Regions from separate parts of the Apilactobacillus micheneri genome, predicted to be linked through region 1. Evidence: riboswitches for the same ligand, from Rfam matches in the RefSeq annotation. Region 1 holds a riboswitch; the other holds the start of a gene.
What was found. A riboswitch is a leader RNA that binds a small molecule or an ion and turns the genes downstream of it on or off. The one in region 1 is predicted to bind lysine.
Positions count from the first base shown of each region.

Region 1 (16,504 bases):
GCTTTATCATAATAGCTACCGTTTAAGCGCATTTTTTGAGCAATCTTATCATTTTTATTGCTAAGATTAGATTTATTTTTATTCATTAATTTGCGCGCCATGTTGAATGATGAAAATAATAATAGCAATCCAAATAATATGTAAAGATATTTTGGTTCTAAAATCCCAGTTAATAATGCTCCAGAAACGGCTCCAATAGTAGTAGCAATTTCTAAAAACATTGCTACTCGAAGATTCAAGACCTCATCCTTTAAATATGCGATTGTTGATCCAGAACTGGTAGCAATTACTACGATGACACTAGCTCCAATGGCATATTTAATGTCTAGATGACAAGCTAAAGTCAAAATGGGGGTGACGATAATTCCGCCACCTAATCCTAAGATAGCACCAGCAATTCCAGCAAATAGGCCAATGACTATCATAAGTATTACTGTTCCAATCATGATTTTGCCTCCTAAAGTATTTAATTGTTTTTATTATAACAATGATTGAATTATATACCTTTGAAAGTGATTTTTATAATTTTTATTAAAATATGAATGCATATATATTAGCTATGTTATACTAAATTTAAAACTTTTTTAGGGGGATTAAGGTTTCATGATAATTGATAAGGATAATAAAAGAATATTCAAAATCACTTTGGGATTAATATTATCATTATTTGTTTCTATTTCAGTGATTATGAATTCTGGTTATTTAAAATTTATTGATTCAATTATTATCGGATCAATTCAGAAGTCACAAGGTGGATTTAAAGAACAATTGATGCACTTATCGACTACATTAGCTAGTCCTAAAATGGATATTGTGTGGATATTAATTATTGCATTTTTCCTTTGGGGATTTAGAAATAAAATTGTTGCGCTATGGTCAATATTCACTATTATTGGTGGCGATGTTGTTGCCTTTATTGTTAAAAATATCGTTAGAAGACCACGTCCATCATTACATAGTGCAGCCGATACTGGATTTAGTTTCCCTAGTGGACATGTTTTTGGAATCTTTATTGTGATTAGTATTATATGGATTGTATTGGTGCCAATGATTAAGAGTTGGAAGAAGCAATTATTTATACAAATTATAACTTTTATTTTCTTATTGTTAGTGATGGCATCACGTATTTATTTGAATGCTCATTATCCTACTGATACTTTAGGAGCTGCCTTTGTTGCTTATACATGGGTACAAATTTCTGAAACATTTTATGTTAGATATGCTCAGCGCCTAAAAGAGCATTGGCGTCCAGTTCGTCGTTCATATTTATAAATTAAAAAGCTGATATCATTTTGATATCAGCTTTTTTTATAGAATTTGTTTTAACCAATCATTTGATAAATCAAACCATTTAGCAACGTGTGGATTATTGGAAGCTTCATTCCAAGCAGTAACTGAATTAGCTAATGCCATTCCATGAGGCCCATGGTGAAAAATGTGTAATTCATTATCGATATTATGTTGGTTTAAGCTCATTGAATATTTTAAAGAATTATTAACTGGCACAAATGGATCATCTGCGGTATGCCAAATAAATGTAGGAGCATTAGTATCAGTTACATGTTCTGCAGCAGCTAGTTCTTTTTGATCACTAACCCAGTTATCGATAGTTTCTTTGTCGCCTGGAAAACCAAGTGTTAAATCGGTCACTGGGTAATTTAGAATCACTGCATTTGGTTTTAATATTTTAGCATCTGATAAATCTACCTTATCCATTAACCACTTACTATCATAAAAGTCATTGTATAGACTGGTAATGTGACCACCAATTGAAAATCCAGAAATAACAATTTTATTAGGGTCAATGTTCCATTTTCTAGCATTTTTACGAATCATTTTAATAGCGTTTGCTAATTCTACTAGTGGGTTAGGTAGTAATGGGCGTGCTTCTTGTTCAAAGGTATATCGAACAAAGAAACTTTGATATCCCTTAGCTGAATAATTTAAGGCAATACTTTCCGCTTGGACCATTGGAATGTGGTTATAAGAACCGCCGGGAAGAATGATAATGGCGGGATGTTTGAAATTATTAGTTTCAACATCTGCAGGTCTAAGGTATCCTTGAATAAAAGCGTTTGAATTTTTACGAATTGATTCTTTTATTATTTTCATATTTACACCTCAAATATATAATATCTGTGATTATTTTAACGCAAGAATGGTGGTAATGTCTGTTGAAGAATATAAATATTAACTTAGGTGAAATTAAATTAGACACCCTAAATCCTAATGATTTTAAAGATTATTGGGAAATGATTGCTAATGATCAAGTAGCCAAAAAGACTGGTTTTGAACCAGTTAAAGATGAAAGTAAAGCTAAAATGCTTTTCCAGTCAGAAAATGAAGATCATGTTACTTTTGTGATTCGATTAGTGGATTCTGGGAAAGTTATTGGTTTAATTAATTTATTTCCCGAGATTGGTGAAAATTTTGAACCAGTTTATGATAATTTGGAATTAGGTTATTTCATGAATAATAATTATCAAAAAAGAGGTTATATGACAAAGGCTTTGTCAGCAGTTCTTGAAAATTTTGACGAAGCTTCTTTAATTGAAGCAACTGTTAATCAAAATAACGAGCCTTCAATGAAAGTGTTAAATAAACTAGGCTTTCATCAAATTGATAAATATGATGGTTATAAGACATTCGAATTAAAATTATCATAGTTATTGTTTAATTAACTTATATGTTATATAATTACTTAGTAAATCTAAGAAGAGGCGCAAATGACATTAATAACCAATCTTTGTCAATAAAGTGATGTATATAGATTGGTGAAAGGGGATTTTGCCGAAACTAATAGCTGCTTTATCAACTATTAGTTGGGGCTCAGTTGAATAAGCTGAGGACTGTCGTAGTTTTTCTACGGAGTGCTTTCTAGGATCAATAATTAAAATTTGATTGATTACGGATCTCTTCTTATATATAGGGGAGATCCTTTTTAGTTATTTTTCTGATGGCACCTCTTAGAATCATAAGAGAGGATGACATATTATGAGTGAAAACTCACAGGATAAAGGGGTAAAGAGACGACTTAAGACAAGACATGTTTCGATGATTGCCCTAGGAGGTTCAATTGGAACCGGATTATTTGTTGCTTCAGGTTCAGTTATTAGTCAAGCTGGACCAGGTGGAGCATTAGTTGCTTACTTCTTAATGGGACTAATGGTTTACTTTTTAATGACTAGTTTGGGGGAAATGGCTACTAACACACCTGTTTCTGGTTCATTTTCTGTTTATGCAGCTAAATATGTAGATCCTGCTTTAGGATTTGCGATGGGATGGAATTATTGGTTTAACTGGGCAATTACCGTGGCAGTTGATATTAGTACGGCTGCCTTGGTAATGAAATTCTGGTTACCTAATATGCCGAGTTGGATATTTAGTGCGATTACTTTAGCGCTAATATTGTTAATCAATGCTTTATCAGTTAAAGCTTTTGGTGAAACTGAGTTTTGGATGTCATTGATTAAAGTTATTACTATCTTCGTCTTTTTAGGTGTAGGAATTTTAACTATTTTTGGTATTATGGGTGGTCATACCATTGGGTTATCTAACTTCCACTATAAACAAGCACCATTTGTTGGTGGCATTCCAATGATTTTAGCAGTTTTTGTGGTTGCTGGGTTCTCATTCCAAGGAACAGAACTAGTTGGGATTACAGCAGGTGAAGCTGATAATCCTAGTAAGGCAGTTCCTCGTGCAATTAAAGATGTCTTTTGGCGCATTATTTTATTTTATATTTTAGCTATTTTTGTAATTGGTGCCATTATTCCATACACTAGTCCTGATCTATTAGGATCAAGTGCTAGTGACGTTGCAATTAGTCCATTTACAATTGTTTTCAAGCGTGCAGGGCTAGCAGCAGCGGCTTCAATTATGAATGCGGTCATCTTAACTTCAGTAATTTCATCAGCCAATTCAGGGATGTATGCTTCCACTAGAATGCTATATTCAATGTCACATGAAGGGTATGCACCTAAGATTATGGGACGTACCAACAAGCGTGGAATTCCTTATCTTGCTTTGGGTGCAACTACTTTAGTTTCATTGGCTACATTTATTAGTAGTATTGCTGGACCACAAATTTATGTTTGGTTAGTAGCTGCTTCTGGTTTAACTGGATTCATTGCTTGGGTTGGAATTGCACTTTCACACTTTAGATTTAGACGTGCATTTATCAAACAAGGTCATAGTTTAGATGAACTAAAATACCATGCAACATGGTTCCCAACCGGTCCAATTATTACTTTAATTATTTGTATTTTAGTTATTTGTGGTCAAGATATCTCTTCATTTGTAAACTTTAATTGGCAACAAATTGGAATTACTTATATTTCAGTACCATTAGTATTTATTTTATATTTTGCATATAAATTCAAAAATCATACTAAGATTATCCCATTAGATAAAGTAGATGTTTCACCTACTGATTTAAGAGATAAAGAATAAAATTAAAGGATGCCTCTTATTTTGAATAGGGCATCTTTTTTACTGGTTTAAAATATTTAATGTAACTTTTTTAATTATGTATTAAAATATAAATATTATTGATTTATTTAAGGAGAATTACATGCTGGTACTAGCAGGAACTATTGGAGCAGGAAAGACTTCATTAACTAGATTATTGTCTGAACATTTGGATTCGACTGGCTATTATGAATCGGTTGATGATAACGAAATTTTGCCATTATTTTATAAAGATCCTAAACGTTATGCCTTTTTATTACAAATTTATTTTTTGAATACTAGATTTGAAAACCTTGAACAAGCACAAAGTGAAAAGTTAAGCGTGATGGATCGTTCAATCTATGAAGATTCATTGATGTTTAGATTGAATGCAGATATGAATCGTGCTACTGAAACTGAAGCTGATATTTATGATTCTTTATTGGAAAATATGATGGAGGAAATTCCCAATTCATCACTACAAAAGAACCCAGACTTATTAATTCATATTAATATTTCATTTGATACAATGTTAAAACGAATTAAAAAGCGTGGACGTAGTTTTGAACAAGTAGATAATGATCCAAGTTTATATGATTATTATCAGGATTTAAACGATCGTTATAATAATTTTTATAAAAATTATGACCAATCGCCAAAAATTCAAATTGATGGCGATAAATATGATTTTATTGAAAATGAGAATGATCGTAAAAAAGTTTTACAGCAGATTGATAATAAGTTAAAAGAATTGAATTTAAAATAGTTGATTATCTAAAATAGATGTAATATTATTATTTATAGATGCAAACGCGATGTATGTTTATTAGTAGACATCAAGAGATGTGATGGTTGGTGAAAATCACAAGTCGAAATTTCCGGCATACGAAAAGCGGGTAGGTAATGCTACACGGTAAGTGACCGTTATCACAATACGAGTGTTTAGTTATGACTAAGAACTTGGGTGGTACCGCGAAAAGAAGGCCTTCGTCCCAATTGGATGAGGCCTTCTTTTTTATTATCTATTACTAGGAGGTATTACTTATGTTAGACATGAAAATGATTAGACAAAATCCTGATTTTATTAAGGATAAATTAGCAACTAGAGGGATTAAAGCTGAAACTATTGATGAATTGATTGGATATGATGAAAAACGCCGTGAATTAATTCTTAAGAGTGAAACTTTAAAGGCTAATAAGAACAAAGCATCTAAGAAAATTGCCGAAGCAAAACGCAATAAAGAAGATGCAACAGATGCTATTAATGAGATGAAGCAAGTCGGTGCTGATATTAAACAATTAGATGCCGATCTAGAAAAAACTGAAAAAGATCAACACGATTTAGCTGCGCATTTACCAAATATTCCAGCAGATGGGGTTCCTGAAAGCTTAACTGAAGAAGGTGCCGTAGAATTACGTAAGATTGGTAAACCACGTAATTTTAAATTTGAACCAAAACATCATTGGGATATTGGCGAAAAGCTAGGAATTTTAAACTTTGATGCTAGTGCTAAAGTTGCTGGTAGTCGTTTTGTATATTACATGGGGGCAGGTGCTAAACTAGAACGTGCCGTATATAACTTTTATTTAGATCAAAACGATAAAGCAGGTTATACTGAAGTTTTACCACCATACATGGTAAATTCAGCTTCAATGTATGGAACAGGTCAATTTCCTAAATTCTTAGAAAATAAGGCCGGTTTTGAGATTGCTGATAGTGATTTAACTATGATTCCAACTGCTGAAGTTCCACTGGTTAATTATTATCGTGATGATGTTATTCCAACTGAAAAATTACCAGTTAAATTTACTGCTTTAACACCTGCATTTAGATCAGAAGCAGGTAGTGCTGGTCGTGATACTCGTGGTTTGATTCGTTTACACCAATTTAACAAGGTTGAAATGGTACAATTTACTAAGCCTGAAGATTCATGGGATGCATTAGAAAGTATTACTGAACATGCGGAATCACTACTTAAATTGTTGAAGATTCCATACCATGTTATTACTTTAACTACTAGTGATATGAGTTTTACTGCTGCAATGACTCATGATCTTGAAGTTTGGATGCCTGCTCAAGGTCGTTATCGTGAAATTTCAAGTTGTTCAAATACCACTGATTTCCAAGCTAGAAGAGCACATATCCAATACCGTGATGAAAATGGTAAATTACAATATGTTCATACATTAAATGGTTCTGGACTTGCAGTTGGAAGAACAGTTGCAGCCATTTTAGAAAATTATCAAAATGAAGATGGTACTGTTGATATTCCAGAAGTATTACAACCATATATGCATGGAATGAAGAAAATTAGTAAAGAAAATTAGTTTAATAATATTTAAAGAGCAATCATTGATTGCTCTTTTTTTATAAAATTTAAAATTAAGGGTAGACAATTCATTGTATGTTAGATATAATATTTTTTGTTGAGTTTTTTGAAATAAACAATTTAATTAATTATTAAAAAAGTTGTTGACTTTATAAAAAACAAATGATATTATTAAATAGTTGTCTTGTTGAGATAACTTATCGGAATGACCTCATGGAGGATTAGCTCAGTTGGGAGAGCATCTGCCTTACAAGCAGGAGGTCACAGGTTCGAGCCCTGTATCCTCCATTGAGCCGTTAGCTCAGCCGGTAGAGCATCTGACTTTTAATCAGAGGGTCGGCAGTTCGAACCTGCCACGGCTCATTACAATTAAAAAAGCAACTTGCGGGCGTGGCGGAATTGGCAGACGCGCTAGATTTAGGTTCTAGTTTCTATATGGAAGTGGGGGTTCGAATCCCTTCGCCCGCATTATGCATAGCATATGTTGCCGACTTAGCTCAGTTGGCTAGAGCGCTTCACTAGTAATGAAGAGGTCGGGTGTTCGAATCATCTAGTCGGCATATGCGGAAGTAGTTCAGTGGTAGAACATCACCTTGCCATGGTGGGGGTCGCGAGTTCGAATCTCGTCTTCCGCTTTTTATATTGTAATATGTCTGCCGGGGTGGCGGAATTGGCAGACGCACAGGACTTAAAATCCTGCGGTTAGTAATAACCGTACCGGTTCGATCCCGGTCCTCGGCATTTAACTGAATATAATTTATTTTGCACCCATAGCGCAACTGGATAGAGTGTCTGACTACGAATCAGAAGGTTGTAGGTTCGAGTCCTACTGGGTGCATTTTTTATTTCCTCGGGAAGTAGCTCAGCTTGGTAGAGCACCTGGTTTGGGACCAGGGGGTCGCAGGTTCGAATCCTGTCTTCCCGATAATAATTTTATTTTGAGAAAATGATTTGACTATTAATTGCTTTTGTAAGAGAGTAATGACGTAGGAAAGTTGTTTTCTCATTTTTTGTCTATAAATAATTCAAAATACTTTTATTTTGTAGAATAACTACGTATAATAAAAGTCAATATTAGTCAAAGATGGGACGGTTATTTATATGCAAGGTAAAAATCTGTCTGATGTTATTGAAGCGTATTTAAAGAAAATATTGGCTAATGACGAAAAAGTTGAAATTAGTCGATCTGATATTGCCAACCTTTTCGATGTAGTTCCATCTCAAATTAACTATGTTATAAAAACCAGATTTACCATTCAAAATGGTTACACTGTTGAAAGTAAACGTGGCGGTGGTGGATATATAAGAATTGAAAAGGTTAAGTTGCTTGATAATTTAGATATTTTGGATACACTGATTAATGCAATTGGTGATTCAATATCTCAACGTGAAGGTAAGGCAGTGATTGGAACATTGTTAGCAAATGAATTAGTTACTGTTAATGAAGCTGACTTGTTATCAGCTGCAAGTGATAAGCAAACTTTATCCATTGGCAATAAAGAATTAGAAAATGAAATTAGAGCTAAGATTATGGTTTCAATATTGAATCATTTGAGATACAAAAGCTAGAAAGTGGGGCTACTTTATGGATAACATTTTTACTCCAAGCGCAAAGAACGTTTTAATTTTAGCACAAGAACAAGCGAAAATTTTTGGTCACCAAGCTGTTGGTACTGAACATTTATTATTAGCTTTAACAATTGAAAAAAATGGCATTGCTTATTCAGCATTAAAACAAAGCGGTGTCTCTGAAGATGACGTCAAAGGTGAAATTGAACTTGTAATTGGTTATGGAAACTTTAAGGATCCTGATAAGAACACTTATTTACCATATTCTCCTAAGTCTCAAGGTGTACTTACACTTTCTGGACAATTAGCTAAAAGATATGGTTCTATCAAGATTGGAACTGAACATTTACTATTAGCATTGTTGGATACACCTGATATTTTATCTAATCGATTGTTAAATAACCTGGGGACTAATGAAACTTCAGTTCCAAATGTAAAAACAGTTTTATTACGTAAAATGGGTGTTTCTGCCAATGACAATACTAAACACATCCCATTCCCTGGTTCTAGAGAATCTAAAAATAAAGCAGGAACTCCTACATTGGATTCATTAGCTACTGATTTAACTCAACAAGCTCGTGATGGCTTAATTGATCCTACTATTGGTCGTGATGGTGTCATTAAACGAGTAGTCCAAGTTCTAAGTCGTCGTACTAAAAATAATCCCGTTTTACTAGGTGAAGCAGGAGTTGGTAAAACAGCTGTTGTTGAAGGATTAGCTCGTAAAATGGTTAAAAAAGAAGTACCAGAAGATATTTCTGGTAAACGTTTAATGATGCTTGAAATGGGTACTTTAGTTGCTGGAACTAAATATCGTGGAGAATTTGAAAAACGTTTAATGAAGATTATTCAAGAAATTAAAGCTGATGGTCATGTAATTCTATTTATTGATGAATTGCATACACTAATGGGCGCTGGTGGTGCTGAAGGTGCTATTGATGCATCTAATATTCTAAAACCAGCATTAGCTCGTGGTGAAATTCAAACCATTGGTGCTACAACCTTAAATGAATATCAAAAACACATTGAAAAAGATGGCGCTTTAGCAAGACGTTTTGAAACAGTTGATGTTCCAGAACCTACTAAAGAAGAAACTAAACAAATTTTACAAGGTATTCGTCCTAAATATGAAGATCATCATCAAGTTAAGATTACGGATGAAGCTATTGATAAAGCTGTTGACCTATCAACCAGATATATCAGTGACCGTTTCTTGCCAGATAAGGCAATTGACTTAATTGATGAATCTGCTGCAATGGTTAGAATCAATAATTTAGATGATTCAGATAAATTATCTGAAAAAGAAGCCAAATTAGATGAATACAAGAACAAAATGGAAGAAGCCATTGAAAGTCAAAAATTTGAAGAGGCTGTTAAGATTCGTGAACAAGAACAAAGCCTTCGTTTAGAAATTGAAGCTGAAGCATCTAAGCTAGAGGATAAAAAAGCTCAAGCTAAACAAGATCGTGACTATAATCTAAAGGATACTGGCGAAGATGTTGCTCAAATTGTTTCTGAATGGACAGGAATTCCAGTTACTAAAATGAAGCAATCAGATGCTAACCGCTTAGTTAATCTAGAAAATATTTTACACAAAAAGATTATTGGACAAGATGAAGCTGTATCTGCGGTTTCACGTGCTATTAGAAGAGCTCGTAGTGGATTGAAAAATCCAAACCGTCCAATTGGTTCATTTATCTTCTTAGGACCTACTGGTGTTGGTAAGACTGAACTAGCTAAGGACTTAGCTGAAGAAATGTTTGGATCAAAAGATGATATTATCCGAATTGATATGTCTGAATATATGGAAAAAACTTCTACTAGTCGCATGGTTGGTTCAGCACCTGGTTATGTTGGCTATGATGAAGGCGGTCAATTAACTGAAAAAGTTAGAAGACATCCTTACTCAGTCGTTTTATTTGATGAAGTTGAAAAAGCGCATCCAGATGTATTTAATCTATTATTACAAGTCTTAGATGATGGATACTTGACTGATGCTAAGGGTCGTCGTGTTGACTTTAGAAATACAGTTTTGATTATGACTTCAAACTTAGGTGCTACAACTTTACGTGATAAGAAGACAGTAGGTTTTGGTGCAGAGTCAGAAGATCAAGAAGCAAATCAATATAAAGAAATGTCAGCTACTATTAAGAGTCAAATGAGAAGATTCTTTAAACCTGAATTCTTAAATCGTATTGATGAAACTATTATTTTCCATGAACTTAATAAGAAACAAGTTCAACAAATTGTTAAATTAATGGCTAATGACTTACTTGTTCGTGTAAAAGAACAAGGAATCAATATTAAGGTAACTCCTAGTGCTGTTGATTTAATCGCTGAAAAAGGATTTAATCCTGAATTTGGTGCTCGTCCTATTAGAAGAACTATTCAAACTGAAGTTGAAGATAAACTTTCAGAAGCAATGTTATCTGGTGAAATTAAACCTGGTGACAATGTGAGCGTTGGAGCTTCAAAAGGGCAAATTAATATTGTTAAAAAAGAAAATAATAAAAAAGAAACTGTAAAATTATAGAATTTAAAAAGAGGGATTTTATTCCTCTTTTTTTGTATAATCATTGACTTTATTTTTTGATACGTGTATTATACTAAATATGTAACTACGAAGTTAAATGTGTGCTGGCGATCTATTGTCCGTCAAGCATGCTTATAATTAACCAAAAATAAGTTTATTTAGTTTACTTATTTTGGTTTTTTTTTGCTCATTTTTAGTAAAAATAGGCAAAAAAAGTTAATTGTAATAAAAATGTAATATAATCCTTCGTAGAATATTTTGGAGAGGTGAAGAACTTGGCAGGACATTTAGTTAAATATGGTAAACACCGTATTAGAAGAAGTTACTCTCAAATCAAGGAAGTTCTTGATTTACCTAATTTAATTGAAATTCAAACTGACTCATACAAATGGTTTTTAGATGAAGGTTTGCGTGAAATGTTTAACGGCATCATGCCAATCGATGATTTTCAAGGAAAACTTTCATTAGAATTCGTTGATTATCAGCTATTAGAACCTAAGTATACTGTTGATGAAGCGAGAGATCACGAAGCAAATTACTCTGCTCCGCTTCATATTACTTTAAAATTGACCAATCATGAAACTGGTGAAATTAAAACCCAAGATGTATTCTTTGGTGATTTCCCACTTATGACTGATCAAGGAACATTCATCATTAATGGTGCAGAACGTGTTATTGTTTCACAATTAGTACGTTCACCAGGTGTATTTTTCCATGAAGATAGAGCCAAAAATGGTCGTCTATCATATGGAACAACTGTTATTCCTAACCGTGGTGCATGGATGGAATTTGAAACAGATGCTAAAAATCTTTCATATGTACGAATTGACAGAACTAGAAAGTTACCTATTACTGAATTAGTACGTGCTTTAGGTTTTGGTTCTGATGATGAAATTACTCAAATTTTAGGTAGTAACGATAGTCTTTCACTTACTTTGGAAAAAGATGTTCATAAAGATACTGAAGATTCACGTGTTGAAGAATCATTAAAGGATATTTACGAACGTCTACGTCCAGGTGAACCTAAGACAGCAGATTCTTCACGTAGTTTACTAACAACTAGATTCTTTGATCATAAGCGTTATGACATGGCACCAGTAGGTCGTTACAAGACTAACAACAAGTTAAGTTTGAAGACCCGTTTATTAGGATTAACTCTTGCTGAAACATTGGCAGATCCTGATACTGGTGAAATTATTGCTAATAAAGGTACTGTTGTTGATAAAAACGTTATGAAGACATTGGCACCATACCTAGATCGTGATGACTTTAAGGCTTATACATTCAATCCTTCAGAACAATCAGTTGTTCCTGAACCAATGACTGTACAAATTATTAAAGTTCAATCTGAAAATGCTCCAGATCATGTTGTTAATGTTATTGGTAACGATAATATTCCATTAGATTACCAACACATTACTCCTGCTGATATTATTTCTTCAATTAATTACTTCTTCAATCTACAAGAAGGAATTGGTGAACCAGATGATATTGATCACTTGGGTAATCGTCGTATTCGTTCAGTTGGTGAATTATTACAAAACCAATTTAGAATTGGTTTAGCAAGAATGGAACGTGTTGTTCGCGAACGTATGTCAATTCAAGATACTAGTACCGTTACTCCACAACAATTAATTAACATTCGTCCAGTTGTTGCATCAATCAAAGAATTCTTTGGTTCATCACAACTATCACAATTTATGGATCAAACTAACCCATTGGGTGAATTAACTCATAAACGTCGTTTATCAGCATTGGGACCTGGTGGTTTAACTAGAGATCGTGCTGGATATGAAGTTCGTGATGTTCATTACACTCACTATGGTCGTATTTGTCCAATTGAAACTCCTGAAGGTCCTAATATTGGTTTAATCAGTTCACTTTCAAGTTATGCTAAAATCAACAAATATGGATTCATTGAAACACCATACCGTCGTGTTTCATGGGACAATCATAAAGTTACCGAAAAAATTGATTACTTGTCAGCTGATGAAGAAGATAATTTTGTTGTAGCACAAGCTAACTCACCATTAAATGAAGATGGATCATTTGCTAATGATATTGTTATGGCTAGATACAAATCCAAGAATATTGAAACTAAGATTGAAAATGTTGATTACATGGATGTTTCTCCTAAACAAGTTGTTTCTGTTGCAACTGCATGTATTCCTTTCTTAGAAAACGATGACTCTAACCGTGCTTTAATGGGTGCTAATATGCAACGTCAAGCGGTTCCTTTGGTTAATCCACATGCTCCATTAGTTGGAACTGGGATTGAATACAAAGCTGCTCATGATTCTGGTGTTGCTTTAATTTGTAAACATCCAGGAACTGTTGAATATGTTGACGCTGACGAAGTTCGTGTTCGTCGTGACGATGGATCATTAGATACTTACAAGCTAATGAAATTCCAACGTTCAAATGGTGGTAAGAACTATAATCAACGTCCAATTGTTCGTGCTAATGACCATGTTGATGCTGATGAAATTCTAGCTGATGGTCCTTCAATGGAAAATGGTGAATTAGCATTAGGACAAAACCCAGTTGTAGCATTTATGACTTGGCAAGGTTATAACTTCGAAGATGCTATTGGTATTTCAGAAAGATTAGTTCGTGATGATGTATATACTTCTATTCATATTGAAGAATACGAATCAGAAACTAGAGATACTAAACTTGGACCTGAAGAAATGACTAGAGAAATTCCTAACGTTGGGGAAGATGCGTTAAAAGACCTTAACGAAGAAGGAACTATTCGTGTTGGTGCTGAAGTTCATGATGGTGATATTTTAGTTGGTAAAGTTACTCCTAAGGGTGTTACTGAATTATCAGCTGAAGAAAGATTATTACATGCAATCTTTGGTGAAAAATCACGTGAAGTTCGTGATACATCTCTACGTGTACCTCATGGTGGTGGCGGTATCGTCCAAGATGTAAAAGTCTTTACTAGAAAAAATGGTGATGAACTATCTCCTGGTGTAAACAAGATGGTTCGTGTATACATTGCTCAAAAACGTAAGATTCAAGTAGGGGACAAAATGTCTGGTCGTCACGGTAACAAGGGTACTGTTTCCATTGTTATTCCTGAAGAAGATATGCCTTACTTACCAGATGGTACTCCAATTGATATTCTGTTGAGTCCAATGGGTGTTCCTTCTCGTATGAATATTGGTCAAGTTCTTGAACTTCATTTAGGTATGGCTGCAAGAAAACTTGGTATTCATGTAAGTACACCTGTGTTTGATGGTGCTCGTGATAAAGATATCTGGGGTACAGTTAAAGAAGCTGGAATGGCATCAGATGGTAAATCTATCGTTTATGATGGACGTACAGGTGAACCATTTGATAAACGTGTTGCTGTTGGTGTAATGCACTACTTGAAACTTGCTCACATGGTTGATGATAAGATTCATGCTCGTGCTATTGGACCTTACTCACTTGTTACTCAACAACCACTTGGTGGTAAAGCACAATTTGGTGGACAACGTTTTGGTGAAATGGAAGTTTGGGCTCTTGAAGCATATGGAGCTGCCTACACATTGCAAGAAATTTTAACTTACAAATCTGACGATGTTGTTGGACGTGTTAAAACATATGAAGCAATTGTTAAGGGTGAACCAATTCCTAAACCAGGTGTTCCTGAATCTTTCCGTGTTTTAGTTAAAGAACTACAAGCATTAGGTCTTGATATGAAAGTTCTTGATTCAGATAACCAAGAAATTGAACTTCGTGACTTAGATGGTGAAGATGATGAAGTGGTTAATGTTGATGCATTAAGTAAGCTGGCTGAAAAACAAAAGGCTGAAAAAGAAGAACAAGAAAACACTAAGTCTGATAAAACAAATACCAACACTAAGGAATAAAGAAAGGGGACTATCCATTGGTCGATGTAAATAAATTTTCAAGCATGCAAATCGGTTTAGCATCTTCTGACAAGATTCGTAGTTGGTCATTTGGTGAAGTTAAAAAACCAGAAACTATTAACTATAGAACTTTAAAGCCAGAAAAAGATGGTTTATTCGATGAAAGAATTTTCGGTCCTACAAAGGATTGGGAATGTGCTTGTGGTAAATATAAACGTATTAGATACAAAGGTATCGTTTGTGATCGCTGTGGAGTTGAAGTTACTCGTTCAAAAGTACGTCGTGAACGTATGGGACACATTGAATTAGCTGCCCCAGTTACTCATATTTGGTACTTTAAGGGTATTCCAAGTCGTATGGGACTTATCTTAGATATGAGTCCACGTGCATTGGAAGAAATTATTTACTTTGCATCATATGTTGTTACTGATCCTGGTGATACACCACTAGAAAATAAACAACTTATGTCAGAACAAGACTATCGTCAAAAGAAACAAGAATATGGTAATCGTTTTGAAGGTAAGATTGGTGCTGAAGCTATCAGAACCTTACTTAAAAACGTTGACGTTAAAAAAGAAGTTGCTGAACTAAAGGATCAATTAAAGAAAGCTACTGGTCAAAAACGTGTTCGTGCTGTTAGAAGACTAGATATTCTAGAATCATTTGTTAAATCTGGAAACGACTTAACATGGATGATTATGGAAGCTATTCCAGTTGTTCCACCTGATTTAAGACCAATGGTTCAACTTGAAGGTGGTCGTTTTGCTACTTCTGATTTGAATGATTTATATCGTCGTGTTATTAACCGTAATAATCGTTTGAAGAGATTATTAGATTTACATGCTCCTGGTATTATCGTTCAAAATGAAAAACGTATGTTACAAGAAGCAGTTGATGCTTTAATTGATAATGGTCGTCGTGGACGCCCAGTTGCTGGACCAGGTAACAGACCATTGAAGTCACTTTCACATATGCTTAAAGGTAAGCAAGGTCGTTTCAGACAAAACTTACTTGGTAAGCGTGTTGACTATTCTGGTCGTTCAGTTATTGATGTTGGACCATTCTTAAAATTCAATCAAATGGGACTACCTGTTCCAATGGCTCTTGAATTATTCAAGCCTTTCATTATGAAAGAATTGGTTAACCGTGAAATTGCTTCTAATATTAAATCAGCTAAACGTCAAATTGAACGTAAAGATGAAGAAGTCTTTGATGTCCTAGAAGATGTTATTAAAGAGCATCCAGTTCTATTGAACCGTGCACCTACACTTCATAGATTAGGTATTCAAGCCTTTGAACCAGTGTTGGTTTCTGGTAAATCAATGCGTCTTCATCCATTAGCTTGTGAAGCTTATAATGCCGATTTTGATGGTGACCAAATGGCTATTCACGTTCCTTTATCTGATGAAGCTCAAGCTGAATCAAGACTATTGATGTTAGCTGCTACTCATATTTTGGCACCTCGTGATGGTAATCCTATCGTTACTCCTTCCCAAGATATGGTTATTGGTAACTACTACTTAACTATGGAAGAATCTGGACGTGAAGGTGAAGGTATGATCTTCAATAATCCTGAAGAAGCTAAATTGTCATACCAAAGTGGTTTAACTCATTGGCACAGTCGTGTTGGAATTGCTGCTAGTTCAATGCCAGAAAAACCATTTACTGATGAACAAAGAAATAAGATTTTAGTAACTACAATTGGTAAGATTATCTTCAATGGTATTCTCCCTGATTCATTCACTTATTTGAATGAACCA
Region 1 is NZ_QUBI01000001.1:71,260-87,763, reverse strand. Features, by position in the region: gene DY123_RS00515 (sulfite exporter TauE/SafE family protein) at 1-446, opposite strand, end outside; gene DY123_RS00510 (phosphatase PAP2 family protein) at 604-1,272, shown strand; gene DY123_RS00505 (lp_1002 family arylesterase) at 1,309-2,112, opposite strand; gene DY123_RS00500 (GNAT family N-acetyltransferase) at 2,175-2,666, shown strand; lysine riboswitch at 2,708-2,884, shown strand; gene DY123_RS00495 (amino acid permease) at 2,995-4,452, shown strand; gene DY123_RS00490 (deoxynucleoside kinase) at 4,574-5,215, shown strand; gene serS (serine--tRNA ligase) at 5,494-6,777, shown strand; tRNA gene DY123_RS00480 (tRNA-Val) at 6,995-7,067, shown strand; tRNA gene DY123_RS00475 (tRNA-Lys) at 7,070-7,142, shown strand; tRNA gene DY123_RS00470 (tRNA-Leu) at 7,164-7,247, shown strand; tRNA gene DY123_RS00465 (tRNA-Thr) at 7,266-7,339, shown strand; tRNA gene DY123_RS00460 (tRNA-Gly) at 7,343-7,414, shown strand; tRNA gene DY123_RS00455 (tRNA-Leu) at 7,435-7,520, shown strand; tRNA gene DY123_RS00450 (tRNA-Arg) at 7,544-7,617, shown strand; tRNA gene DY123_RS00445 (tRNA-Pro) at 7,631-7,704, shown strand; gene DY123_RS00440 (CtsR family transcriptional regulator) at 7,881-8,348, shown strand; gene DY123_RS00435 (ATP-dependent Clp protease ATP-binding subunit) at 8,365-10,881, shown strand; gene rpoB (DNA-directed RNA polymerase subunit beta) at 11,148-14,744, shown strand; gene rpoC (DNA-directed RNA polymerase subunit beta') at 14,762-16,504, shown strand, end outside.

Region 2 (16,504 bases), 230 kb from region 1:
TTAAGTTAATCTTTTCTTCACTTGCGAATGCAACTTTACCAACAGCTAATAATGAGTTAGCGTCAGCTGGTAAGTATTCACGAATGAATTCAGGTTTCTTTTCAGATAAGTGAGTTAACATACCTGGATCTTGGTGAGTGTAACCATTATGATCTTGTTGGAATACAGTTGAAGTATCAACAAAGTTCAATGATGGGTAACGTTTTCTCCATGGTTGGTCAGCTGCTTTACGTAACCACTTGAAGTGTTGAGTTAACATTGAATCAACTACACGACCAAATGATTCATAAGTAGCAAAGAAACCATGACGACCAGTTAGAACGTAACCTTCTAACCAACCTTCGTCTTGATGTTCAGATAATTGTGAATCAATTAAACGACCATCATGAGCGATGTATTGGTCATTTGGTTCCATAATGTCTTCCATCCATTGACGGTTAGTTTCATTGAACACACCGTATAAACGGTTTGACATTGATTCATCAGGACCAAAGGCACGGAAGTTGTTAGGGTTTGCATCCATAACAGCACCTAACCAGTTTGACCATACACTCATATCTTCAGCGACTGTTTCACCTGGAGTTTTAACATCAACAGCAAATTTCTTTACGTCTGGTAAAACTAGAGGTTTAGGATCGATACCACCATTAGTGATAGGGTTTACTGACATACGACGGTCACCCTTAGGTGCTAATGCCTTAATGTCATCCTTGATAGTACCATCATCGTTAAATAATTCTTCTGGCTTGTATGACTTCATCCAATCTACAAGTAGATCAGCATGTTCCATGTTGTTTGAAGTAATTGGTAGTGGAACTTGGTGAGCACGGAATGAATTTTCAACGGGTTCTCCGTCAAGATTCTTCTTAGGACCAGTCCAACCCTTTGGTGTTCTAACAACAATCATAGGCCATACAGGTTCAGTTGCTGTGTCAGCAGTTTCGTTTTCACGAGCATTCTTTTGAATGTCTTTGATTTCTGGAATAACTTCATCCATAACTTTAGCCATTTTTTCATGGTAAGCCATGTGATCATCAAAGTCTTCTTCATTTTCAACGAAGTAAGCTTTCCAGCCCATACCCTTGAAGTAGTCAGATAATTCTTCATCTGACATACGTGACATGATAGTTGGGTTTGAAATCTTGAAACCATTCATGTTAATGATAGGCAATACAGCACCATCTTTAACAGGGTTGATGAATTTGTCTGAGAACCAACCAGCAGCTAGTGGGCCAGTTTCAGCTTCACCATCACCAATTTCAACAGCAGCAATTACGTCAGGGTTATCTAGGATAGCACCAACACCATGTGATAGTGAGTAACCTAGTTCTCCACCTTCGTGAATTGAACCTGGAGTTTCAGGGGCAGCATGTGATGCAACTCCACCAGGGAATGAGAATTGTTTGAATAATTTAGCCATACCCTTTTCATCTTGTGAAATGTTTGGGTAAATGTCTGAGTAACTACCATCAATGTATGAGTTAGATACCATAACTTGGCCACCGTGACCTGAACCTTCAATGTAGAACATGTTTAGGTCATATTTATTGATTGCACGGTTTAAATGTGCATAAATAAAGTTTTGAGATACGATAGTACCCCAGTGTCCAATTGGTTTAACTTTAACATCGTCTGATGTTAACTTGTTCTTTAATAATGGGTTATCTCTTAGATATAATTGACCTACTGATAAGTAGTTAGCAGTACGCCAGTATTTGTCTAATTCTTCCAAATATTGTTTGGAATCGAAATCTTGTGCCATTAATTAACACTCCTTTTTAATAAAAAACTATTGAAATTAATAATGGTTTACATAAAAAATCATCAACAAAATGGTTAATAATTTTTAATACAATGAATATAATAACTGGTTTTTATAAAAAGTCAACCTTTTTATAAATTGATACGGTCCAATTAATATAATTGTAATAAATCATTATTAATATCGTCATTATTATGAACGATTTATTAGTAATAGTCCAATATTTCTCACAAATTTTAACAATTAATCATCATTTAACATGACGAAAGTATTATATCTTAAATATTGATAATGAAGACGCATATTTGAAACTTCAAATGGCGTTCCATCGTCTAAGAAAAAGATTCCTTCCATCAATCCAACCGGTTCATTAGGCTTCAAATGAAGCAATTTTTGGTCTTGTTCATTTGATGGACTAGCTAATATTGATAAAAATGATTGTGTTACACGTTTATTAATCTTGTCTTCAACATAATTAAAAATAGAACCTGAAACAATTTGTTTACTTAGTTCTGGTGCAATCTTAATTGGAATGTAACCTGTTTCAATCATAAATGGCTTATCATCAAACAAGCGAAGCCGTTGAATCTCATAAACAAAATCACCCTCAGATAAGAAAAGATCTTGCTGAATTTCTTTACTTGCTGGAATAACTTTAAAATCTAATAATTTAATTTTCGGTGTTTTTCCCTGACTTTTTAAACTATCAGTAATTCCTAGATTAGAGCCTTCATAGTGAAAAATAGTTTGATTCTTCATATATAGTGGATTAATAAAAGTTCCAGACCCTCGTTTTTTAAAAATAATTCCATCATCAGCTAATAATTTAAGAGCTCGTTTTATGGAACTACGACTTACATTATATTCTTCACTTAGGCTACGTTCATCAGGAAGACGTTTATTAGGAAATTTATTGTTCACAATTTTTTGTTTCAAATCGTGCATAACTTTACGATAAACTAAATCAGCCATTGTTTACTCCTAACTCGAACAAATTTATTAAAATAAGTATAACAGATTTGTACATTAAATTTTAAACAAATAATATGCTAAAATATCTATTGAGGTGATTTGAATGTCAAAAAAGAAAAAAAAGAACAGCATTCATAAAACTTTAGTTGAACAAATTCTAGATAAAAATAAAATTCCATATAAACAATATACTTTTGCTACTCACGAAGAAGGTGACGTTAGACAAATGGATATTGAAGAAGGTGTTGACCAACATCGCGTTTATAAAACTTTAGTCCTAAATGGTAAAAATACTGGACCGGTTGTTGGCGTTGTCCCAATGGATGAACGTTTAGATGAAAAAAAGTTGGCTAAAGAATCCGGGAATAAAAAAGTAAATATGGTGCCACTTAAAAATTTACTAAAGACTACCGGATATGTGCATGGTGCTAACACCCCAATTGGAATTTATGAAAAATTTCATTATCCAGTTTATATTGATCAAGAAGCTAAGAAACAAGAAAATATTCTAGTTTCTTCTGGTCAAGTTGGTCGTTCAGTTGAAGTTAATGCTGAACAAATGATTAATTTAGTTAAAGGAAATTTTGCTGATATTCGTCAAAAATAGTTTATTGCCATTCATTTTTAAATTCATTTACAAAATTTTCCATATATTTTTTTCTTGGAGCCGCAAGTTTTCTTGCGGCTTTTGTATTCATTAAATCTGGTAATTTAAATAATTTTTCATAAAAATGATTAATCACAGTCGTATGCTTACGATATTCTTTTTTATCCATATTAGTGCGCGGTAATTGATTAGGATCATACATATTATCACCAAAATGGCCGCCAAAATAAAATGCTCGTGCAATTCCAATGACTCCGATTGCATCTAGGCGATCAGCATCTTGAACAATTTGGCCATTAATATCTAATTGATAATGATTATTTAGATTTTTGCTATAAGACATTTGTTCAATAATATTCATAATTTGATTAATATATTCAGAAGAAAAATCTAATTCAGATAATTTATCAATCACCAAATTTTTGTGTTTATTAGTGTCTTTAACCAACTTATCATCAATCACATCATGTAAATAAGCAGCAGCTAAAACAATCATTTGATTAGAGCTAGGAATCATATCTGATAATTTTTCTGATAGTCTAACGACACGCTTAATATGTGAAAAATCATGCCCTGTTTGATCATCTGCTAATTGTCTTTTTACGAAATCAGCGATTTCTTTTATCTCATTCATAAATAACATCCCTTTTATATAAATAAAAAAGAGTGATATGAAATCATCACATCACTCTTCATGCATCATATCTGAATAAATTTCATTCGCAATTAAACGATTGATAATTGTATCAGCAATTGCGTTTAATAAATGATCTGTATCATTATCACTAACTGGTTTTTCACCCTCATCAGCAATATGGTGTAGTTTTTTGACTAACATCTTAATAAACTCATCATATGCTTGTTTTGGAAATTGATTCTTAGTAATCTCGTCAATTCCTTGTCGAATATCCTTAATTGAGAAAACTGGTTTTAATAAACTAATAATAATAATATCGGCAACATGTACAGTTTGATACTTTTTCTTTACTGGTGAAAAAGTAGCTTTTTGTTTTACATAATTGTTTATCATCGATCTAGTAACCGTATCCATCCCTAGTGGTCCGATGGCTTCATTCACAACGGCAATTAATTGATTCATGTACAAATCAAACTTTGGTAAGTCTTCCCATTTAGGCAAACTTACACTTTTCATTTGCGTTTGCCATTTATTATATTGCTTATTCATATAACCACCTCTTTGCAATGATTATATCATATTATCTAGTCTTTAGAACTATTTAACCTAATTTACGTTTCCGATATTGGCTACAAAATTTAACTATTTTCGTAACTATTAATGTAACAACAAAGAATACTGGAATTGAAGTCCCTACAACCAGAAGAGCGTGTAAATTAATTGGATAATTTAATATCGATACCAATGAGAATACTTTATTAAAGAAGATAAAGATCATCGCAAAAATAACAATTGTTGGAACAATGATGGATAACTTAGTTCGATTAAATGGCTTTGAAACCATAAATAATGCTAACCAATAAATAAATCCAGTTACAAGAACACTTAATGTTGCTCGTTGTAGATAAGTAAAATCAACCCATTCTCCAATCAGCATAATCAATAAGACATACCCAACAATAGTAATTGCTGCTGGTAGTGCCACTTCATATATCTTCCGATAAAATTGATTAGTTACTCGTTGATAATTTGGTGAAAGTGCCAATAAGAAAGAAGGCAATCCTACCATAAATGTATTAATCGGTGTTAATTGAATGGGTTGAAATGGATAACTATATGCACTGAACATAAATAACACTGTTAGTGCTAAAGAGAACATCGTTTTAATTAAATATAATGAAGCTACGCTACTGATATTGTTGATTACTCGACGTCCTTCACCCAAAACATTAACCATTGCTGAAAAATTAGAGTTAATCAAAACAAAATCAGCAATTCCTTTAGTACTTTCACTACCAGAGGCCATAGCAACACCACAATTTGCTTGTTTCATGGCTAGCATATCGTTAACTCCATCACCAGTCATCGCCACGGTATGACCATTGGATTGATAAGCTTGAATTAAGCGTTTCTTTTGCTTAGGGGTCACTCTACCAAAAATAGTATATTTCTTTACTAACGCTTGATAATCAGCGTTATCTGATACTGTAGACATATCAACCAAAGCACTACTATTGGGAAGTCCTACACGATAACCAATATTGCTAACAGTTTTAGGATCATCACCTGAAATAATATTTAAATCAGTATCTTGATTTCTAAAATAAGCTAGTGTATAACGTGCATCGGAACGAATCTCATCACTGATTAAGACTAATCCTAGTAAATTAACATTATCTAGTGGTTGCTTTAATTCACCATTTACTTTTGCTAAGCATAATACTCGATAGCCACTCAAAGTATAACTATCAACTGTTTGTTGCAATTTGTTATCCATCTTTTTTATAACGAACTGTGGCGCACCCATTACATAATTACCATTATTAAATTTAGCCCCACTCCACTTTTTATCAGAAGAAAATGGAACACTTTCCACTAAATTCCAATTTGGATTATCAATGGATTTTTTGATTGCTAAGGAGGTTTCATTGTCATCCTCACTAGAGTAAACAATGCCTCCCAAAGCTGATTTCATATTTTCTTTTGAGGTTTGACCAATAGGCAAAACATCTTCAAATTTGAGATTACCGGTGGTGATAGTCCCAGTTTTATCCAAACAAATCGTGTCTACTCGTGCCAATGTTTCAATCGCTGATAAATCTCTTACCAGTACATTTTTCTTCGCTAATTTCATCGCTGATACTGCTAATGTAACTGAGGATAAAAGTACCAGGCCTTCAGGAATCATCCCAATCATGGAAGCAACTGTTCCTAGCAGAGCTTTATTAATATCATCGCCTGATAATAATTTGATTGCTAATAAAGCACTGCCTAAAGGAACAATAATAAAGGTAAGAATTTTAATAATACGGTTGATAGTATGGAGCATCTTACTATCAGACTTTTTATCAGTTTGGTTAACTTCTGATTCCATCCGATTAACAAATGTATCATTACCAACTTTAGCCGCTAAGATACGTGCACTCCCGCTTAGAACAAAACTACCAGAAGTAATATGATCTGAAGCTTTTTTAGCAATTGAATTAGTTTCACCAGTAATTTGTGATTCATCTACTTGTAACCCAGTTGCCGTTAAGATTTCACCATCAACTGGCACTTGGTCACCGTGACTAAGTAAAATTACATCTCCCAAAACAATTTGTTCAGGATCTATCTCCTGCACATTACCATCACGAACAACCTTAATCTTACTTTCAGACAAAATGGCCATCTTATCTAGTTGTCTTTTAGAACGAATTTCTTGAATACTACCAATTATAGTATTTGCCACGGCAATTATTAAGAACAATAAGTTTTTATAATCACCTGTATATAAAACCATTAACGCTAACACAATGTTAATTAAATTAAATAATGTTAATGTATTGTTTTTTAAGATTTGTGAAATGCTTAATGTAAAATCATGACTTTTATTATTGTGAAGACCTTTTGCATATATTTTACTTACTTCAGACTGGGTTAAACCCTTCTGGCTGTTTACTTGTTCTGCCAATATCTCACCTCATTTATGTTTTTTGATTGATTTTATTCATAACTTTGTCTTACTATTAAATTACTTTAAATCCAAGGAGGATCATTATGCCTAATTCAATTAAAGATACAATTAAATTAGCTGATGGGAACCAAATGCCAATGGAAGGCTTTGGAACCTACAAATTAGCAGATCAAGATACTATGGATGCAGCAATTAAAACTGCATTTGAAAGTGGTTATCGTTTATTTGATACTGCACAGTTCTATAATAATGAAGAACTACTAGGTAATTCAATTAAAAAGCTAAAAATTAACAGAAAAGAAATATTTCTTACCACTAAGATTCCTGAACCAAAACAAGGCTATCAATCAACTTTAGATGCAATTGATGAATCACTAGAAAAATTACAAACTGACTATATTGATTTACTATTGGTACACTGGCCAATTCACTCTCAATTTTTTGATACTTGGCGTGCCTTTGAAAAAGCAAAAGCAGAAGGTAAAGTTAAATCAATTGGAGTAAGTAATTATCATCAAACACACCTTGATTTATTATCAACTACAGCTGATGAAATGCCAGTAGTTAATCAAATTGAAGATCACCCATATCTTACTCAAGAACCAATGATTGAGGCTAATAAGCAAAGAAATATATTAACTCAAGCATGGAGTCCAATGGGTCGTGGAGCAACCTTAAACGATGCTACGATAAAAGACATTGCTGAAAATCATGGTAAATCTACTGCTCAAATTATTTTGAGATGGCATTTACAACGTGGAATTGCAGTTATTCCAAAATCCAGTAATCCTGAAAGAATCAAACAAAATGCTGATATCTATGATTTCAACTTATCAGATGAAGAAATGAAACAAATTAGTGCATTGGATAAGCAAAAACGTACTGGTGACGATCCAGAAATCGTATATGAAATTGAACACCAATATCCTACTCATTAATTTAATCATTTACCATTTGCATTATTAAAAATTAATGATAACATTATAAATGTAAATTAAATATATCTAAGGAAGAGGCGCAATTATTATCAGTAGACTTAAGTAATGGTTTAAGACATGTTGATATAAGTTGAAAGGAATAATTGCCGAAACTATTAATTTGCTTAAAGAATTAATTTGTTGGGACTTAGCTCAATAAGCTAAGAACTGTCGTAAGTAAACAACTTACGGGGTGCTTTTAAGGTAAACTAACGATAAAATAAAACGTTGATAATACTTTAAGGGGACTATTCCAATTTGAATAGTTCCCTTTATTTATTAACTTGGCAATTTATACCTGTGAATTATAAATATTTCAATTTGTTTTATCAATTAAAAGTATCTTCCTCATTGAAGGGAGTAATGTTTCATGGAAAACATGAAGAGTCAAAAGAAGATTTCTACAATGGGATTAGTATTAATTATCTTTTCCACCATTTTTGGAATCTCCAATTCACAAACAGCCTTTTATCAAATGGGCTATTCAAGTATTATTTGGTACATATTAGGGGCAATTTTATTCTTCATCCCCACTAGTTTAATGTTTGCTGAATATGGTTCAACTTTTAAAGATGCTCATGGTGGTATCTACTCATGGTTAGAACAAACTATTGGTAAGCGTTGGGCATTTATAGGTAGTTTTACCTGGCTAGCTGGTTGGGTCATCACATTAGTTTCATTAGTTACTAACATGTGGATTCCTTTAGCCGTTACTATCTCTGGTAAAGATACTACTGGTAGTTGGCATTTATTTGGTTTAGATTCAACCGCTACTATTGGAGTGCTGGGAATTTTAGTTATTATGTTTGTAACTTGGCTAGCTTCCCGTGGTATGAAATCTATTGCCGGATTATCCTATGTTAGTGGAATTATTGGGATTGTTGATTTAGTTATCTTTGTTGGATTATCAATCTTAGTATTAATGGCTAATCATGGCCAGTTCGCCGAACCCATTAATATGCATAATATGGTAGCTTCACCTAATCCTGCCTTTCAATCACCAGTTTCAATGTTTTCTTTCTTAGTTTATGCAGTCTTTGCATATGCCGGAATGGAAACACTAGGTAGTATTACCGATAATACTAAGAATCCTAAGAAGACATTCCCTCGTGCTGTTATCATTGCTACTGTTGTAATGACTGTTGGGTACCTTCTAGGCATTCTAATGTGTGGAATTAGTGCTAATTGGCTTCGTGATTTAGGCCATAGTGATATTAATTTAGGAAATGTTCGTTTCGCCCTACTAACTAATTTAGGGGTTGAATTTGGACATAACTTCCTACACTTAAACACCGGTCAATCATTATTAATGGGACAATGGGTTGCTAGATTTACTAGTTTAACTGGTTTCATCAGTTATTTAGGTGAATTTATCTTCTTAACCTATGCTCCAATTAAGTCATTTATTGAAGGTTCACCAAAGAAGTTATGGCCTAAGACTATGACTAAGCTTAATAAATTCGATGTTCCTGCCCATGCACTTTGGGTTCAATGTTTGGTCATTTGCTTAATTATTGCCGGAGTTTCATTTGGCGGATCATCAGCTCAAGCCTTTTACACAATTTTAACTGATATGAATAATATGACTACTGCGGTTCCATACTTATTCTTAGTTATCGCCTTTCCACTATTTAAGAAGAAGATTACACAAAATAAAGATGGCTTTATTTTCTATCAAAATAAGGTATTTACGAATGTAACTACTGTAATTACAATTTTTACATTAGCATTTGCTATCATTTTCACCACCATTCAACCTTTGATGGATCATGATATTCAAACTGCATTCTGGACTTTGTTTGGACCAGTCTTCTTCATCATTGTGGCATGGTTATTCTATTCACATGGTGTTAAAAAATTAAATCAAGAATAAAATTACTTAAAAAAGCCCAATTTACTGCAATGTAAGTTGGACTTTTTTGGTGTTTACACTTTTGTTATCATTAGTCGCAAAAGAAAGAATTAATGTATAAAATTACTTTGCAAACTATTTAGCTTTTTTACAGGCTTATTTTCGATTATGTTTTTAGGCTTAAATTACGCTTTCTCTGATGGTGGGATTGGTGGACCAGCATATATAAATGGTAGTTTAACTACTAAATCACTTTACATATCACTACTGATATTAATTTTTTCATTAATATTCCAAGCAATTTTGTTATTCATAAAAGTGAATAATATATTAGCAATAATTGTCACAGCAATAATTTTAATAACTGCATTATATAGTTTATGTATCAATTTTGCAGGTCATCAAATGTATATTGCTGCAATAATATCAACAATTCTATTTCAACTTGGTAATAGTGATAGTTTAATCAATAAAAATAAAGAAGACTAATCATTTGCATTATAGTTAGGTATAGGGTTTATTATAATTGAACTTAATCAAATAAAGGAGTGTTTTATAATGACTTTACAAAACAAGGTAATTGTTATCACAGGTGCTAGTTCTGGTATGGGAGCTGCAACTACCAAAAAGGCAGTTGCTAAAGGTGCCAAAGTTGTAATTGGAGCTAGAAATGAAGAAAAACTAAAAGCAATTGCTGATAGCACTGAAAATCCAGCCAATGTTGTTTACCAAAAAACTGATGTTACTAATTTAGAAGACGTTAAAGCTTTAGTAAAAACTGCGGTTGATAAGTTCGAAAAAGTAGACATTATTTATAATAATGCTGGTATTATGCCACAAGATAAGTTAGTAGATAGTGATCCAGAATCTTGGAAAGCAATGTTTAATACTAACGTTATTGGTGTTCTAAACGGAATTAAAGCTACTTTACCAACTATGCAAAAACAAGGTAAAGGTTTAATCATGGCTACTGATTCAGTTGCTGGTCATGTTGTTTACCCCGGTTCTGCTGTATATAACAGTACTAAATTTGCTGTTCGTGCAATTATGGAAGGATTACGCCAAGAAGAACACGGTAATGGTATTAAGACTGGTATTGTATCTCCAGGTGCTGTTAATACTAACTTAGTTTCAACTATTGGTAATAAACAAATCAAAGATGCTATTGCAAAAATGTCACAAGATTCAAATATGGCATTATCAGCTGAAGATGTTGCTAACTCAGCTATCTTCATGATGGAACAACCTGATAATGTTAATATGAATGAAATCTTAGTTCGCCCTACTGGACAAAGTATTTAATGAAAATTGCAGAAGTTACCCATAAATATAATATTTCTAGACAAACTTTATATTATTGGGAAAGAATCGGTTTACTATATACAATTGCTAAAGATAGTAATGGCTATCGTAATTACGATGAAGAAAATTTAAAACAAATTGAATTCGTTTCTTGTATGCGTAATGCTGGAATGACTGTTAACAAATTAAAAAAGTATATGGTTTTATATAGTTCCGGTGAACAAACTTTTGGACAAAGGAAGCAATTAATTGCTGATCAATTGGACGAAATTAAACATCAAATTCTAAAATATAAAAATGCTCAACAAGTTTTAGAATATAAATTAAATCACTATGAAGAACTAGAAAATAGTTTTAACAAAAAGAATGCTAAATAATAATTATTTAGCATTCTTTTTGTATTGTTTAATTAATGGATAATATTTTGTTATTAACGCATGATGATATTTTGGTGATCTATCATCACGTACAGCTTTCCACAAAATTGCAGCAACCTTTATTGGGGTATTAAAATCTTTGTATGCATCATCTTTATAAAAGTCTCGTAAAAAATGATTCCATTGATATGTATGTTCTTCAGAATTATTTATAACCTTACTAGGATTATTTATTATTGCAATCAAATCTTTAACCGTTGCCCTACCATCATTATTTTTTTGCACATCGCGCATTTTAATGGCCATAGACTTTTTAAAATGAAAGTTACTAAGATTAAAATAATTAGCAAAATATTTTCGAGCTTCATTATTTAATTTAAATCCTGAATTCAAAAGTTTAGTATCTAACTTAATCTCTGAAAACTGCAAAGATCCTTGCCTATTCAATTTTCTTAATGGCTTAATATCTTTTGGTAACACACCATGTAGCATTTTTAAAATAAAATCATTTAATTCAGCTTTAGTCCCATTTGCAGGCAATCCATATTTTCTACAAAGATTTTGCAAGTCCTTTTTATAAAAATAGTGATTATTAAAATACTCGATGGTTATCATTTATATATTCAACTCTTTTCATAAAAAAATGTACATGCTAAGTATAGCATGTACATTTTAATAATTTGTTATTGATATTATTTATCTGAGTCGGCTTTGTTAGTCATTTCAGACATTTTACCTTTAGCTTTACCAGTCATTTCAGAAGCCTTACCTTTGGCTTTGCCAGCTGCTTCTGAAGCTTTGCCCTTTAAGTCACTAGCAGTTTCACTAGCCTTATTCTTGATATCATCAAAATCCATAATATCATCTCCTTTAACTATGTTGTAACACTCACATAATTTGAATTCAAAGAATACGACTTTTAGTTAGATTTCGTCCCTAATTTTTTGAGCTTTTTCAAAATCATTAGTAAAAATACCTTGGATGCCAATTTTACATAATTGATGGATTTCCATGTCATCATCAACGGTCCAAATTCTTTCATGATCTTCAATACCAGGAATGTATGTACCAGGATGTAAACTATTAAGATGTTCACTTTCCATAAACATTTTAGGATCTACATTCATTCTTTTATCAAATAAAAAGTTATAGTCTTGATCAGGATCAATTCTTTGTGCCACTTTAATGCTATCAATATTAAATGAAGAATAAATCACTGGATACATTAAGTCAGTATCGTTAACCATGTTCATAACTTTTTCTTCGATATCTTGATAATGAATTTTATTAGTTTTAAATTCAAGATTTAATCTGATATCTTTACCGGCAAATAAATCTAAGAATTCAGCTAAACTTGGAATAGGTTCCCCATTAGCTAATTTAAATTTACGTAAATCTTTAAAATTATAAGAATTAATTAATCCTTCGCCATCAGTAGTGCGATCAATCTTTTCATCATGCATAATCACTGGTGTTCCATCCTTGGTTAAATGAACATCAAATTCAACTGCATCGGCATTATTGTCGATACAATATTTGAAGCCTTCTAAAGAATTTTCAGGGAATTTAACCGGAATACCACGATGTGCAAAAATCATTGTTTTCATAATATATTATCTCCTTACTATATACTTCATTTTAGACCAAATGTGCTATATAATAAAATCAATTAGTTTATATAGGAGATAGAATCATGAAAAAAATCCTAGTAGTGCTAACAAATACAACTAGATATAAGCATACAAATGAGCCAACTGGACTTTGGCTAGGTGAAGCCACAGAATTTGTCGACATCATTCATGAAGCTGGATATTCAGTTGATTATGTTAGTCCTAAAGGTGGGTTTGTACCAATTGATCCACGTAGTATGAAATACGTAAATAAAAATATTATGGAAAGTTATGAAATCGGTGATTTTCAACAACGGGCGCTGTGTAAATCTTTAAAACCTAACGAAATTAACCCCGATGATTATGTCGCTATTTATTATACCGGCGGACATGGAGTTATGTGGGACTTTCCAAATAATGTAGAATTACAAATAATTGCAAAAGAAATTTATAATAACAATGGTTTTATTACTTCGGTTTGCCATGGTATTGCTGGTTTAATAAATATCAAGGATGCTGATGGTAAATATATAATTGACGGCCGTAACATTACTGGTTTTACTAAATCAGAAGAAATGTTGGCTGGTAAAATGCGATTTATTCCATTCTTAAATCAAGAAATTACTGAAAAACGTGGCGCTATTTTTCAAAAACGTCGTGCTTATAGAGAATTTGTTGTCCAAGATGGTCATATTATTACCGGACAAAATCCTTTTTCTGCTAAAGCTGTTGCTAAAATGTTAATTAGTAATTTAAGTCATTAAAACCAAAAGCAGACTCAAATGAGTCTGCTTTTTATTTTATAATTTTATTTAATCTTTGCGCTAAAAAGACAGCAATTACTGCTTTTAAAATGTCCCCCGGAATAAATAAAAAGTTAGCATAAAATGCATTAAGAATTGAAATGTGACTTTGCCAACTTAACCATAAAATGGCTAACACATAAGTAAATATAATGGATGTAAATATGGTTGCAATCAATAATGAGCCAAAATTATTTTTCCAAGGAGTATATTTGCTAATTAAATTATTAATCAATGCAATCAGCATTGGTGTAAAAATCCACGCAAATAAATAACCCGCTGTTGGGCCAACAAAAACGGCTAAACCACCTTGAAAACCGGATAAAAATGGTAGTCCCACCATTACTAACAACGTAAAAATTAATACTGAAAAAGTTCCCTTTTTTCCACCTAATAAAATTCCTGCCAGCATAATCCCAAAATTTTGTAGCACAATTGGCACTGGGATTAATAAAACAGGGATTCCAGGAAACATCCCTAAAACAATAATTAAAGCCGTCATTAAAGCAATCTGGGTTAAATCTTTAGTTTTCATAAGTTACCTCACATATGTATTAGTTAACCTAAAATATAAAACAAGTTAACAATTAACTATAATATATTTAGTTAACCGATAAGTCAATTAAAGTTAACAAAAAAGCACATAAGAATATGTGCCTTAAAAATGAACTTTAACTACTTCACCAGTCATAATAACCTTAGTTTCATTACCATTATTTAAAATTAATCTGCCATGGTGATCAAAATCAAGAACTTTACCAGCAATTAAGCCTCTATGCGTTTCAATTTGAACTTGATGATTAATCAACATTGATAACCGACGATATTCATCCATAAATTCACCCTTTTGATAATTAGGATATAATTTATAAAATTCATTCAAAATATCAGCAACTACTTTATTCTTATCAACCTGATTATTACTAATGGCACCGATTGGTCGCCCCATATCTTTAGGAAAATTATTAGGGTTAAGATTAATCCCAATGCCAATAACTAATGCAGATGGATGCATTAGTTCAACGTCCATGACCGATTCAGTTAAAATTCCCGAAACCTTTTTATTATTTACATAAATGTCATTAACCCACTTTAATTGGAAATTAACGTTCGGATATGATTTTTTTAAACCATGGACTGTCGCAACTGCTGTCATAGTAGTTATCAAGCCACCATCAAAAACTGCATTATCATTAATTGGTAAAATCATGCTCATATAAATTCCTGTATCTTTAGGTGAATAAAATTCACGCCCACGACGCCCATGACCAGCAGTTTGTTTATCAGCTACAATAACCATTGGATCAGTTATCTTACTTTGACTTAATAATTTTGTAGCATAAGTATTAGTGGAATCCATTTCATTAAAAGTTTGAATTTCAAATGGTGCATATAAATTTTGTTGAATCAATAATCGATCAAAATTATTAGATCCAACATATTTATACCCAGCATTTTTCTTACTTTCGATTTGATGGCCTAATTGTTTTAAATTACGAATCATCTTCCAAATCATCGTTCGACTAATTGATAATTTATCGGCTAATTCATTTCCTGATAACCATTCATCTTTATGCTTAATAAATAAATTTAATAATTGATCAGTTTGCATAATTTTCTCCTTGATTTATCTTTAATACAAATCATATCACAAAATTAAAATGTTGATATAGCAATGATTCATCGAACATCTTAAAAAAATAAAGCGGCTACTAAAAAGTAGTCGCTTTTTTAATCTATTTTTAATTAGTCAATTGTAATTGCAGCCTTGATAACTTCACGGTTAGTCATAGCTTGGTATGCATCGTCAATATTATCTAGGTCAAAGCTCTTAGTAAAGACTTTTCCTGGATGAATTTCTCCATCTAAGACAGCTTTTAATAGAACATCTTTATCATAAGTTGTTACTGAAGCAATTCCACCGGATAATGCAACATTCTTAATGAATGGGGTAACAACATCTGGGTTCTTAACGTGTGGAAGACCAACACGACCAACACTTGCACCTGGACGAGCAACCTTAAGTGCAGTTTCAGTTGATAGTTCAGTACCAACACATTCAAGTACAGCATCAGCACCTTGATTATTAGTTAATTGCATAACCTTTTCCACAGCTTCGTCACCACGTTCAGCAACAGCGTCAGTTGCACCAAATTCAAAGGCTAATTTTTGACGATCTTCATGACGACTCATGATGATAATCTTTTTAGCACCCATCATTTGTGCAGAAATAACTCCACATAGACCAACGGCACCATCACCAACAACGACAACTGTATCACCCTTGCTTACTTCAGCAGCATGAGCAGCGTGATAACCAGTAGCCATAACATCAGATAATGCTAGTAATGAATCTAACATTGCATCACTGTAATCATCAGGATTACCGGGAACCTTAACTAATGACCATTCAGCGTGTTGATAACGTAGGAATTCAGCTTGAGCACCAGAAGTAGTATTATCTTTGTGGTTCAAACAGTTACCATCATATCCAGCACGACATGCAGCACATTTACCACAACCATGGGTAAATGGAGCAATCACAAAGTCACCAGGTTTTACAGTAGTAATATCTTTACCAACTGATTCAACAACTCCGATAGCTTCATGACCACCATTTTGTGAATTCTTTTCCTTATCAGATAATCC
Region 2 is NZ_QUBI01000001.1:302,107-318,610, forward strand. Features, by position in the region: gene DY123_RS01565 (phosphoketolase family protein) at 1-1,762, opposite strand, end outside; gene DY123_RS01570 (GntR family transcriptional regulator) at 2,006-2,734, opposite strand; gene ybaK (Cys-tRNA(Pro) deacylase) at 2,838-3,341, shown strand; gene DY123_RS01580 (HD domain-containing protein) at 3,343-3,975, opposite strand; gene DY123_RS01585 (DUF1836 domain-containing protein) at 4,027-4,527, opposite strand; gene DY123_RS01590 (HAD-IC family P-type ATPase) at 4,580-6,931, opposite strand; gene DY123_RS01595 (aldo/keto reductase) at 7,018-7,872, shown strand; lysine riboswitch at 7,937-8,118, shown strand; gene yjeM (glutamate/gamma-aminobutyrate family transporter YjeM) at 8,282-9,784, shown strand; gene DY123_RS01605 (hypothetical protein) at 9,932-10,252, shown strand; gene DY123_RS01610 (SDR family oxidoreductase) at 10,322-11,065, shown strand; gene DY123_RS01615 (MerR family transcriptional regulator) at 11,065-11,442, shown strand; gene DY123_RS01620 (SAP domain-containing protein) at 11,446-12,057, opposite strand; gene DY123_RS01625 (LEA domain-containing protein) at 12,135-12,299, opposite strand; gene DY123_RS01630 (glycerophosphodiester phosphodiesterase) at 12,366-13,049, opposite strand; gene DY123_RS01635 (type 1 glutamine amidotransferase domain-containing protein) at 13,136-13,816, shown strand; gene DY123_RS01640 (biotin transporter BioY) at 13,848-14,390, opposite strand; gene DY123_RS01645 (biotin--[acetyl-CoA-carboxylase] ligase) at 14,514-15,467, opposite strand; gene DY123_RS01650 (zinc-binding dehydrogenase) at 15,602-16,504, opposite strand, start outside.
Region 2: it holds a riboswitch for lysine, as region 1 does, so the genes downstream of both, yjeM (glutamate/gamma-aminobutyrate family transporter YjeM) here and DY123_RS00495 (amino acid permease) in region 1, are expected to answer to the same signal.